One region of the Blastococcus jejuensis genome, then DNA from elsewhere that is predicted to be linked to it. Evidence: riboswitches for the same ligand, from Rfam matches in the RefSeq annotation. Region 1 holds a riboswitch; the other holds the start of a gene.
What was found. Region 1 has a riboswitch for thiamine pyrophosphate ahead of thiM (hydroxyethylthiazole kinase). Riboswitches for the same ligand answer to the same signal wherever they lie in the genome.
Positions count from the first base shown of each region.

Region 2: another riboswitch for thiamine pyrophosphate. It lies ahead of ABD644_RS18485 (ECF transporter S component); the one in region 1 lies ahead of thiM (hydroxyethylthiazole kinase).

Region 1 covers NZ_BAAAVV010000003.1:228,540-232,604, reverse strand. The annotation lists gene thiD (bifunctional hydroxymethylpyrimidine kinase/phosphomethylpyrimidine kinase) at 2-811, opposite strand; gene thiE (thiamine phosphate synthase) at 808-1,482, opposite strand; gene thiM (hydroxyethylthiazole kinase) at 1,479-2,291, opposite strand; TPP riboswitch at 2,285-2,378, opposite strand; TPP riboswitch at 2,437-2,545, shown strand; gene ABD644_RS08195 (alcohol dehydrogenase catalytic domain-containing protein) at 2,536-3,549, shown strand; gene ABD644_RS08190 (CbtA family protein) at 3,539-4,065, opposite strand, start outside.
Region 2 covers NZ_BAAAVV010000011.1:52,547-56,611, reverse strand. The annotation lists gene ABD644_RS18490 (ABC transporter ATP-binding protein) at 1-1,408, opposite strand, end outside; gene ABD644_RS18485 (ECF transporter S component) at 1,416-2,051, opposite strand; TPP riboswitch at 2,048-2,150, opposite strand; gene ABD644_RS18480 (GNAT family N-acetyltransferase) at 2,235-2,861, shown strand; gene ABD644_RS18475 (SDR family NAD(P)-dependent oxidoreductase) at 2,773-3,537, opposite strand; gene ABD644_RS18470 (class I SAM-dependent methyltransferase) at 3,540-4,065, opposite strand, start outside.

The DNA.
Region 1 (4,065 bases):
GTCAGTCAGGCCAGATCCCGGCGAAATGGTGCACCGGACCGTGGCCGGAGCCGATGTCGAGCCCATTCCCGGCCCGCAGCGCCCGCTGCAGGTAGTCGCGGGCGCCGTCGACGAGCACGGGCCACCCGGCGCCTGGCCTGCAGGCCGCGAGCGCGGCGATCGCCGAGGAGAGCGTGCACCCGGTGCCGTGAGTCGCGGTCGTGGGCACCCGCGGGCGCCGGGTGACGTGCACGCCCTGAGCGGAGGCCAGCACGTCGACGCTCTCCTCGCCGCCGAGGTGCCCGCCCTTGAGCAGCACGGCGCGCGGTCCCAGCGTCAGGAGGGCGACGGCCTGCTCCGGGAGGGCGTCGACGTCGGTGGCCGGGGCGACGTCGAGTAGTGCCGCGGCCTCCGGCACGTTCGGTGTGACCAGGTCGGCGAGCGGCAGCAGCTCGTCGCGGACGGCGGACACCGCGGCCTCGTCGATCAGCCGGTCCCCGCTCGTGGCGACCATCACGGGGTCGCAGACGACGGGGCCGGGACGGCGCTCGGCGAGCACGGCGGCCACCTCGCGCACCACCTCGGCGGTGCCCAGCATGCCGAGTTTGGTGGCGTGCACCTCGACGTCGTCGAGCAGGGTACGCAGCTGCAGCTCGACGAACGCGGCCGGGACCGGATGGACCCCGGTGACCCCACGGGTGTTCTGCGCGGTCAGCGCGGTGAGGACGGCGGTGCCGTAGGCGCCCAGCGCGCTGAACGTCTTCAGGTCTGCTTGCACGCCGGCGCCACCGCTGGGGTCGCTACCGGCGACGGTGAGGGCCACGGCGGTCACCGGTACACCTCGGCGGGCACGCCTCGGGAGAGTTCTCGACGCAGCTTCCGGGCCGCGGACGCCGGGTCGGCCGCCGCGCAGAGGGCCGACACCACGCAGATGCCGTCGACCCCGGTGGCCGCGACCTCTGCGGCCCGGTCGGCGCCGATGCCACCGATGGCCACGGCGGTCAGCCCCCCGGCGCGGGCGGCGGCCGCCAGCTCGCGGGTCCCGTCCAGGCCCAGAGCCGGTCCGGCATCGGGCTTGGTCGGCGTTCCCCACACCGGGCTCACGCCGACCAGGTCCAGCGTCCCGGTCGGCAGTGCCAGGGCGGCAGCGATTTCGGCGGGCGACGACACCGACAGGCCGAGCAGCCGTCGGGGGCCGATCAGGGCCCGCACCTCGGTGGCCGGCAGGTCCTCCTGGCCAACATGCACGCCGTCGGCGGCGGCCAGCAGCGCGACGTCGACCGCGTCGTTCACCACGACGGCCACCCCCGGGACCTCCGCGACCGCCTCCTGCACCGCCCTGGTGAGGGCGAGCAGGTCGCGACGGGAGGCGCCCTTGTCGCGCACCTGCACCGCGGTCACCCCACCGGCCACCGCCGCCCGGACGACGTCGGCCACCGGCCGCGGCGCGCACAGCTGCGTGTCGGTGACCAGGTAGAGCGTCGGGTCAAACGGCGGTCTCATCGGGCGACGCGCACGTCTGCCTTCGCCAGCGCGTCGGCGTCGACCGCGTCGAGTGCGTCGAGCCACGCGGCGGCGAACGTGCCCGGTCCGGCGGCCGTCGCCGCGGCTCGTTCCGCGGCGAGTGCCACGTGGGCGTGGGCGGCGACCGCTCCGGTCAGCGGGTCGTCGGTGGCGGCGACGTAGGCGGCGACGAGGGCGCCGAGCGCGCACCCGGCACCCGTCGTCCTCGTCAGGAGCACCGAACCGCCACCCACCCGGACGGTTCGCGTTCCGTCGGTGAGCAGGTCGACCTCCCCGCTGACGGCCACCACGCCACCGGTCCGCCGGGCCAGCTCGGCGGCGGCGGTGGCGGCGTCATCGGTTCCCGCGGTGCTGTCCACGCCCCGCCCGCCCGCGCCTGCGCCGGCGAGCGCCATCACCTCCGAGGCGTTCCCGCGCACCACAGTGGGACGCAGTGCCAGCAGCTCGTCGGCCAGCGTGGTGCGGTAGGCGAGGGCGCCGACGGCGACGGGGTCGAGGACCCATGGCGTCCCCGCCGTCCCGGCGGAGCGCGCGGCGATCCGCATCGCCTCCGCGGTCCGCTCGTGGACGGTCCCCACGTTCACCAGCACCGCGGAGGCGACGGCGGCGAAGTCGCCGGCCTCCTGCGGGGCGTCCACCATCGCGGGTGCGGCGCCGACGGCCAGGAGCGCGTTGGCGGTGAGGGCCTGGACGACGGTGTTGGTCAGGCAGTGCACCAGGGGGGCGGTCGCGCGCAGCGCCTCGTGGACGGCGCGCAGGTCGATCAGTTCCGTGCTGGATCCGGACATGCCGGTGACATCCCTTCGCCAGTGTCAACTGGAGCAGGTTCGACGGGTGTGTTCTCAGTCCCGGGCGGGACACCCCGTGCCACGTACGCCGCGAACGTAACAGCCGCCCGGGCGCGTGCAGCCTCGGACCCTGGCGGTAGCCTGCCCGGCGTATCGCGGGAGCCCATCCGAGTGGGCTGAGAGGGCGGCTAGGGCCGCCGACCGTTCGAACCTGTCCGGGTCATGCCGGCGTAGGGAGGCAGTTGTGCGTGCTGTGCGGTTTCATGAGGTCGGTCGGCCGCTGGGGACGGAGGACGTCGAGCCGCCCCGGCCAGGCCCGTGGGACGTGCTGATCGACGTGGCGGCGGCTGGGGTCTGCGGCACCGAGCTGCATTTCGTTGACGGGTTGCTCACCCCGGGCCGGAGGCCGATCACCCTCGGCCACGAGGTCGCGGGGATCGTCGCCGAGGTCGGCGAGGCCGTCGAGCACGTCCAGCCCGGTGACCGGGTCGCGGTGCACTACCTGCATGCCTGCGGCCGCTGCCGGTGGTGCCGCACGGGGGACGACCATCTCTGCGACGCCCCGCTGGGCTTCCTGGCCTTCGGCACCGACGGCGGGTTCGCCGAGCAGCTCGTCGTCCCGGCGTCGGCGACCGTGCCCGTTCCCCAGGGACTCGACCTGGCAGAGGCGGCCGCTCTCTGCTGCAGCGGCACCACGGCGCTCCACGCGGTCGACGTTGCCGGGATCACCGCGGGCGCCACGGCGGTGGTCTACGGCAGCGGTGGAGTGGGCCTTGCGCTCGTGCAGGTGCTCAGGGAAGCCGGAGCGCGACCCATCGCCGTCGCCCGCAACCCGGAACGGCTGGCACTCGCGCGGGAGCTGGGCGCCGAGACGACGGTGAACGCGGCCAGGGAGGACGTGGTCGCCGCGATCCGCGCGGCGACCGGCGGGGCTGGGGCCGACGTGGTCTTCGAGCTGGTCGGCACTCGGGTCACGGGTGCGGCCGCGCTGGCGTCCCTCGCCAAGCGTGGCACCCTGGTCTATGTCGGCTACAGCTTCGATCGGGTGGAATTCGACCCGCTGTCGCTCGTCGTGCCGGAACAGCGCATCGTCACGTCGGTCGGCAACCGCCGCTCCGAACTGGTGGAGGCTCTCGACCTCGCCGCTCGAGGTCGGCTCATCACGCGGGTGACGCGCTACCCGCTGGGCGACGTCGGGCGGGTGCTCGACGATCTGCGCGCCGGCCGGGTGCTCGGCCGCGCCGTGCTCATCCCGTGATCGGTGGGCGGGCCAGCCGGTCGACCAGCCAGCCGCCGGCCAGGCCCAGGGTCGTCCACAGCACCGCGAGCTGCCCCAGCGAGGCGACCCGGAAGTCCCACACCATCGCCGCGGGCACGTCCGCGGCGATCGGGTCCGGATTGGCGGGGATCAGGACGAGAATGGTCCCCAGGAGCAGGGTGAGCGTCCCGACGGCGGCGGTCGCGGTCGCCGCGGGACTGACCGCCCGGCTCTGCAGGAAGCTGACCAGTGCCGCGACCAGCATCGCGGAGACGATGCCGCTCAGGAGGACGGTCCCGTAGATCGCCGTCCGGGTGCCGACGGTCGCGGGGTCACCGAGGGCAGGCGGATTGGCCGGGATCTTCAACGCCGGCAACAGGGCGAAGATGCCGAAACCGATCCCGGCGAGCAGGCACACCCGGGCCAGGTCCGTCCGGCCGGGCAGCCGGTGGCGGACCAGCGCATAGACGCCCGTGAAGACCACCGCCAGCACCACGCCGGCCAGCAGGGTCCCGA
Region 2 (4,065 bases), on a different contig from region 1:
CGTCGGCCAGCACGTCGACGAGGTCCCGGTCGTGGGTGACGACGGCGACCGCGCAGCCCCGGGCGCGCTGCTCGGCCAGGAGCGTGACCACCTCGCGCCAGGTCGCGGCGTCCTGCCCGAAGGTCGGCTCGTCGAGCACCAGCACCCGCGGCGAGGTCGCCAGCGCGGTGGCCACCGACAGCCGGCGCTGCTGGCCGCCGGAGAGCGTGTACGGGTTGGCCTCGGCGAACGCCGTCAGGCCGAGTCGTTCCAGCAGTTCGTCGGCGGTCGCGCGGGCGGCCGCTGCGTGCTCCCCGGACCGCAGCGGCCCGAGGGCGAGCTCGTCGCGCAGCCGGCCGGTCAGGAACTGCTGCTCCGGGTTCTGGAAGACCGTCCCGATCCGGGTGACCAGTTCCTCGGCCCGCCAGCGGTGCGGCGCGCGGTACCCCCGGCGGACCCCGGCCACCAGCTCCGGCGCCGCCTCGATCCGGCCGGTCGTGGGCGCCCGCAGGCCGGCCAGCAGGAGGGCGAGCGTGGACTTGCCGGTGCCGTTCGGCCCTGTGACGGCGAGGGCCCGCCCCCCGGTCACGAGGGCGGTGGTCGGCGGCAGCGCGGGCACCCGGGCGCCGCGGTAGGTGAAGCCGACGGCGTCCGCGGCGAGCAGGACCGGTCCGTCGCCCGCGCCCGGGAGACGCAGCCCGGCGGTGCGGTCGGCCGGGCGCCAGCCCGGGCCGTGCTCGACCAGCCCGCCGTCGGTCAGCTCGACGACGCGGTCGACCAGTGGCAGCCACGGGCCCGCGTCGTGGTCGACGACGATCACGGTGGCCCGCCGGTGGGCGGTCGCGCGCGCGACGGCGCCACGCACCAGCGCCGCCCCGGGTGGGTCCAGCTGCGCCGTCGGCTCGTCGAGCAGGAGCAGGCCCGGATCGCGGGCGAGGGCGCCGGCGAGTACGAGGCGCTGCTTCTCACCGCCCGAGAGCGCCTGCGTGGGCCGGTCCCGGCCGTACGGGAAGCCGACGGCCTCCAGCGCCGCGTCGACCCGCGGCCAGATCCGCTCGCGCGGCAGGCCGGCGTTCTCCAGCCCGAACGCGACGTCGTCGCCGGCGCGGGTCATGACCAGCTGGCTGTCCGGGTCCTGGGCCAGCAGACCGAGCCGGCCGCGGGCCGCCCGGGGCGGGGCGCCGTCGATGGTCAGCTCGCCGGCGACCTCGGTGCCCTCGGCGTCGAGGATCCCGGCCAGCGCGGACAGCAGCGTCGACTTCCCCGCCCCCGAGGCGCCGGTGAGCAGCACCCGCTCGCCCGGCTCGACGACGAGGTCGACCCCCGTCAGGGCCCAGGCGAGCCGCGACGGGTGGCGCACGCCGAGCCCCCGCGCGACGACGCGGACCGGGCCGGTCGTCGTGCGGGCGACACCACCGGTGGTGGTCACCGGCCGGTCAGACGCGGGCGCGGCCCGAGGCGAACGAGCTCAGCGCCCCGGTGCGGGCCAGGGCACGGACCAGCAGGAGCCCGACGACGCCGGCGAGCAGCACGCTGGAGAGCGTCGTGAAGAGCGTGTAGGGCAGCGTGAACACCCAGAACGGGTACTCGGCCGAGACCGGGTAGTAGAGGCTCAGGTCGAGGATCGACGTCGACAGGCCGGCGGTCACCCCCGCCAGCACCGCGGTCGCCCAGCCGAAGCTGCGGTACCGGGTGAGCAGGAAACCGAGCTCGCCGCCGAGGCCCTGCACCAGGCCGTAGACGACGATGATCCCGCCGTAGGGCGAGCCGAGCAGCAGGCTGACCGCCGCGGCCAGCGTGGAGGCGAACACCGCCGCCCCGGGCTTCCGGATCAGCAGGCCCGCGACCACGCCCGGCATCAGGTAGACGCCGTTGAGGATCGCCGAGAGCGGCGGGAAGAAGTCCAGCGGCGCCGAGAGCACGCCGAAGACGAGGTTCCAGGCCCAGAACACGACGCCGAAGGCGACGCCGAGGACGGCGGCGACGACGATGTCGACGGTGCGCCAGCGCACGCCGGCACGACCCGGCTCGGTGGCATCGGTGGACGACGGACGGACGGCCTGTTCGGCCATAGCTCCTCCAGACTCCCTGCGCCGGCATGACCCGGATCAGGTTCGAGGGTCTGCGGTGTCCCGCACTCTCAGCGCCGAAGCGCTCCCCTGTCGGTTTCTTCTGTTGTGCGCAGAAGCCTAGACCTCCGGTGACGGTGCGGGCCCCCGCCCCTCGGCCGGTGCCGCTCGGGGCACGATCGGGGGATGGAACCGATCGTGCTGGACTGCGGGTGGCTCCGGCTCCGGCCGTGGCGCGCGGGCGACGCCGACGCGGTCTGGGCGGCGCTGCAGGACCCCTCGATCCGGCTGTGGAACGGCGGCGGGGTGGGCTCGCGCGACGAGGCAGCCGCGCTGGTGGCCCGCCGGGCCGACTGGGAGTCGGGCACGCACGCGTCGTGGGCCGTCGTCGGCTCGGACGACGGGCTGCTCGCATCGGTCTCGCTGCACTCGATCGACGCGGTGCAGGGCGACGCGGAGATCGGCTACTGGACCGCGCCGGCCGCTCGCGGGCGGGGCGTGGCCACGGTGGCCGTCGACACGGCCTGCCGATGGGCGTTCGGCGCGCTGGCCGTGGACCGGATCGAGCTGTGCCACGCCGTCGAGAACGCGGCATCCGGGCGGGTGGCCGAGAAGGCCGGCTTCACGTTCGAGGGCCGGCTGCGCCGCTCCTACCGGTACGGGGACGGGCTCAAGCACGACGAGCTGCTCTGGGCCCGCCTGTCCGACGATCCCGTGCCGCCGGTCAGCTCCCGCGGCGCAGGCCCCGCCGGGTCATCGCCGCCGTCGCCGCCGTCCAGGCCCGGACCGGGACCAGCCGGGCGACCTTCATGACCAGCATCATGGGCAGCGGGAAGACGATCTCGGCCTTGTCCTTCGCGATCCCGTCGGCGATGGCGCGCGCCGCGGCCTCCGGTGAGATCAGGAACGGCATCGGGAAGGTGTTGCGGTCGGTCATCGGCGTGCGGACGAAGCCGGGGGACACCGTCTGGACGACGATCCCGCGCGGGCCGAGGGAGCCGCGCAGCGCCTCGAACAGGTGCAGCAGCGCCGCCTTGGTCGACCCGTAGGCCTCCGCCCCCGGCAGGCCGCGGTAGCCGGCGACCGACGCCGTCCCGACGATCTGGCCGCGGCCCTGCTCGAGCATCGTGGGGACGACGCCCTCGAGCGCGTGCACCGTGCCCATCAGGTTGGTCTGCAGGTGGTCGGCGAAGGCCTGGCTGTCCCAATGATCCACGTGGAACCTCGACCAGGTGCCGGCGTTGAGCACCGCGAGGTCGAGGCCGCCGAGCGCCGCCCGGACGTTCGCGGCGGCCGCGACCGTGGCCGCGCGGTCGGTGACGTCGACGGGTTCCACGTGCATGCGCCCGCCGGCGACGGCCCGTAGCTTCTCCGTGCTCCGGGCGCTGATCGCCACCGCTGCCCCCCGGTCGGCCAGCTCGCGGGCCAGCGCGGCCCCGATGCCGCTCGACGCCCCGGTGACCCAGACGCGGGCTCCGGCGATCCGCACCCTCAGGCGCCCGCGAACGGGTGGCGGGCCAGGCCCAGCTGGCTCACGCCGAGGTAGCCCACCCGGAAACCGGCCTCGCAGTAGGCGAGGTAGAACTCCCACATCCGGCGGAACGTGCCGTCGAACGAGCCCTCGAGCCGGTCCCAGTTGGCCAGGAACTGCTCCCGCCACAGCGCCAGGGTGTGCGCGTAGTGCGGGCCGAGGTCGCGGCGTTCGACGACGGACAGCCGGGTGTGCGCCGTGAGGGTGTCGGTGATCGCCCGCAGCGACGGGATGATCCCGCCGGGGAACACGTACTTGTGGATCCAGGTGTAGCTGCGACGGGTGGCCATCAACCGGTCGTGGGCCATGGTGATCGCTTGCAGGCCCACCCGGCCGCCCGGGGCGAGCAGGCCGTCCAGCGCGCCGAAGTAGGTCGGCCAGAAGCGCTCGCCGACCGCCTCGATCATCTCCACCGAGACGATCGCGTCGTAGGAGCCGGTCGCCTCCCGGTAGTCCTGCAGCCGGACGTCGACCAGGTGCCCGACG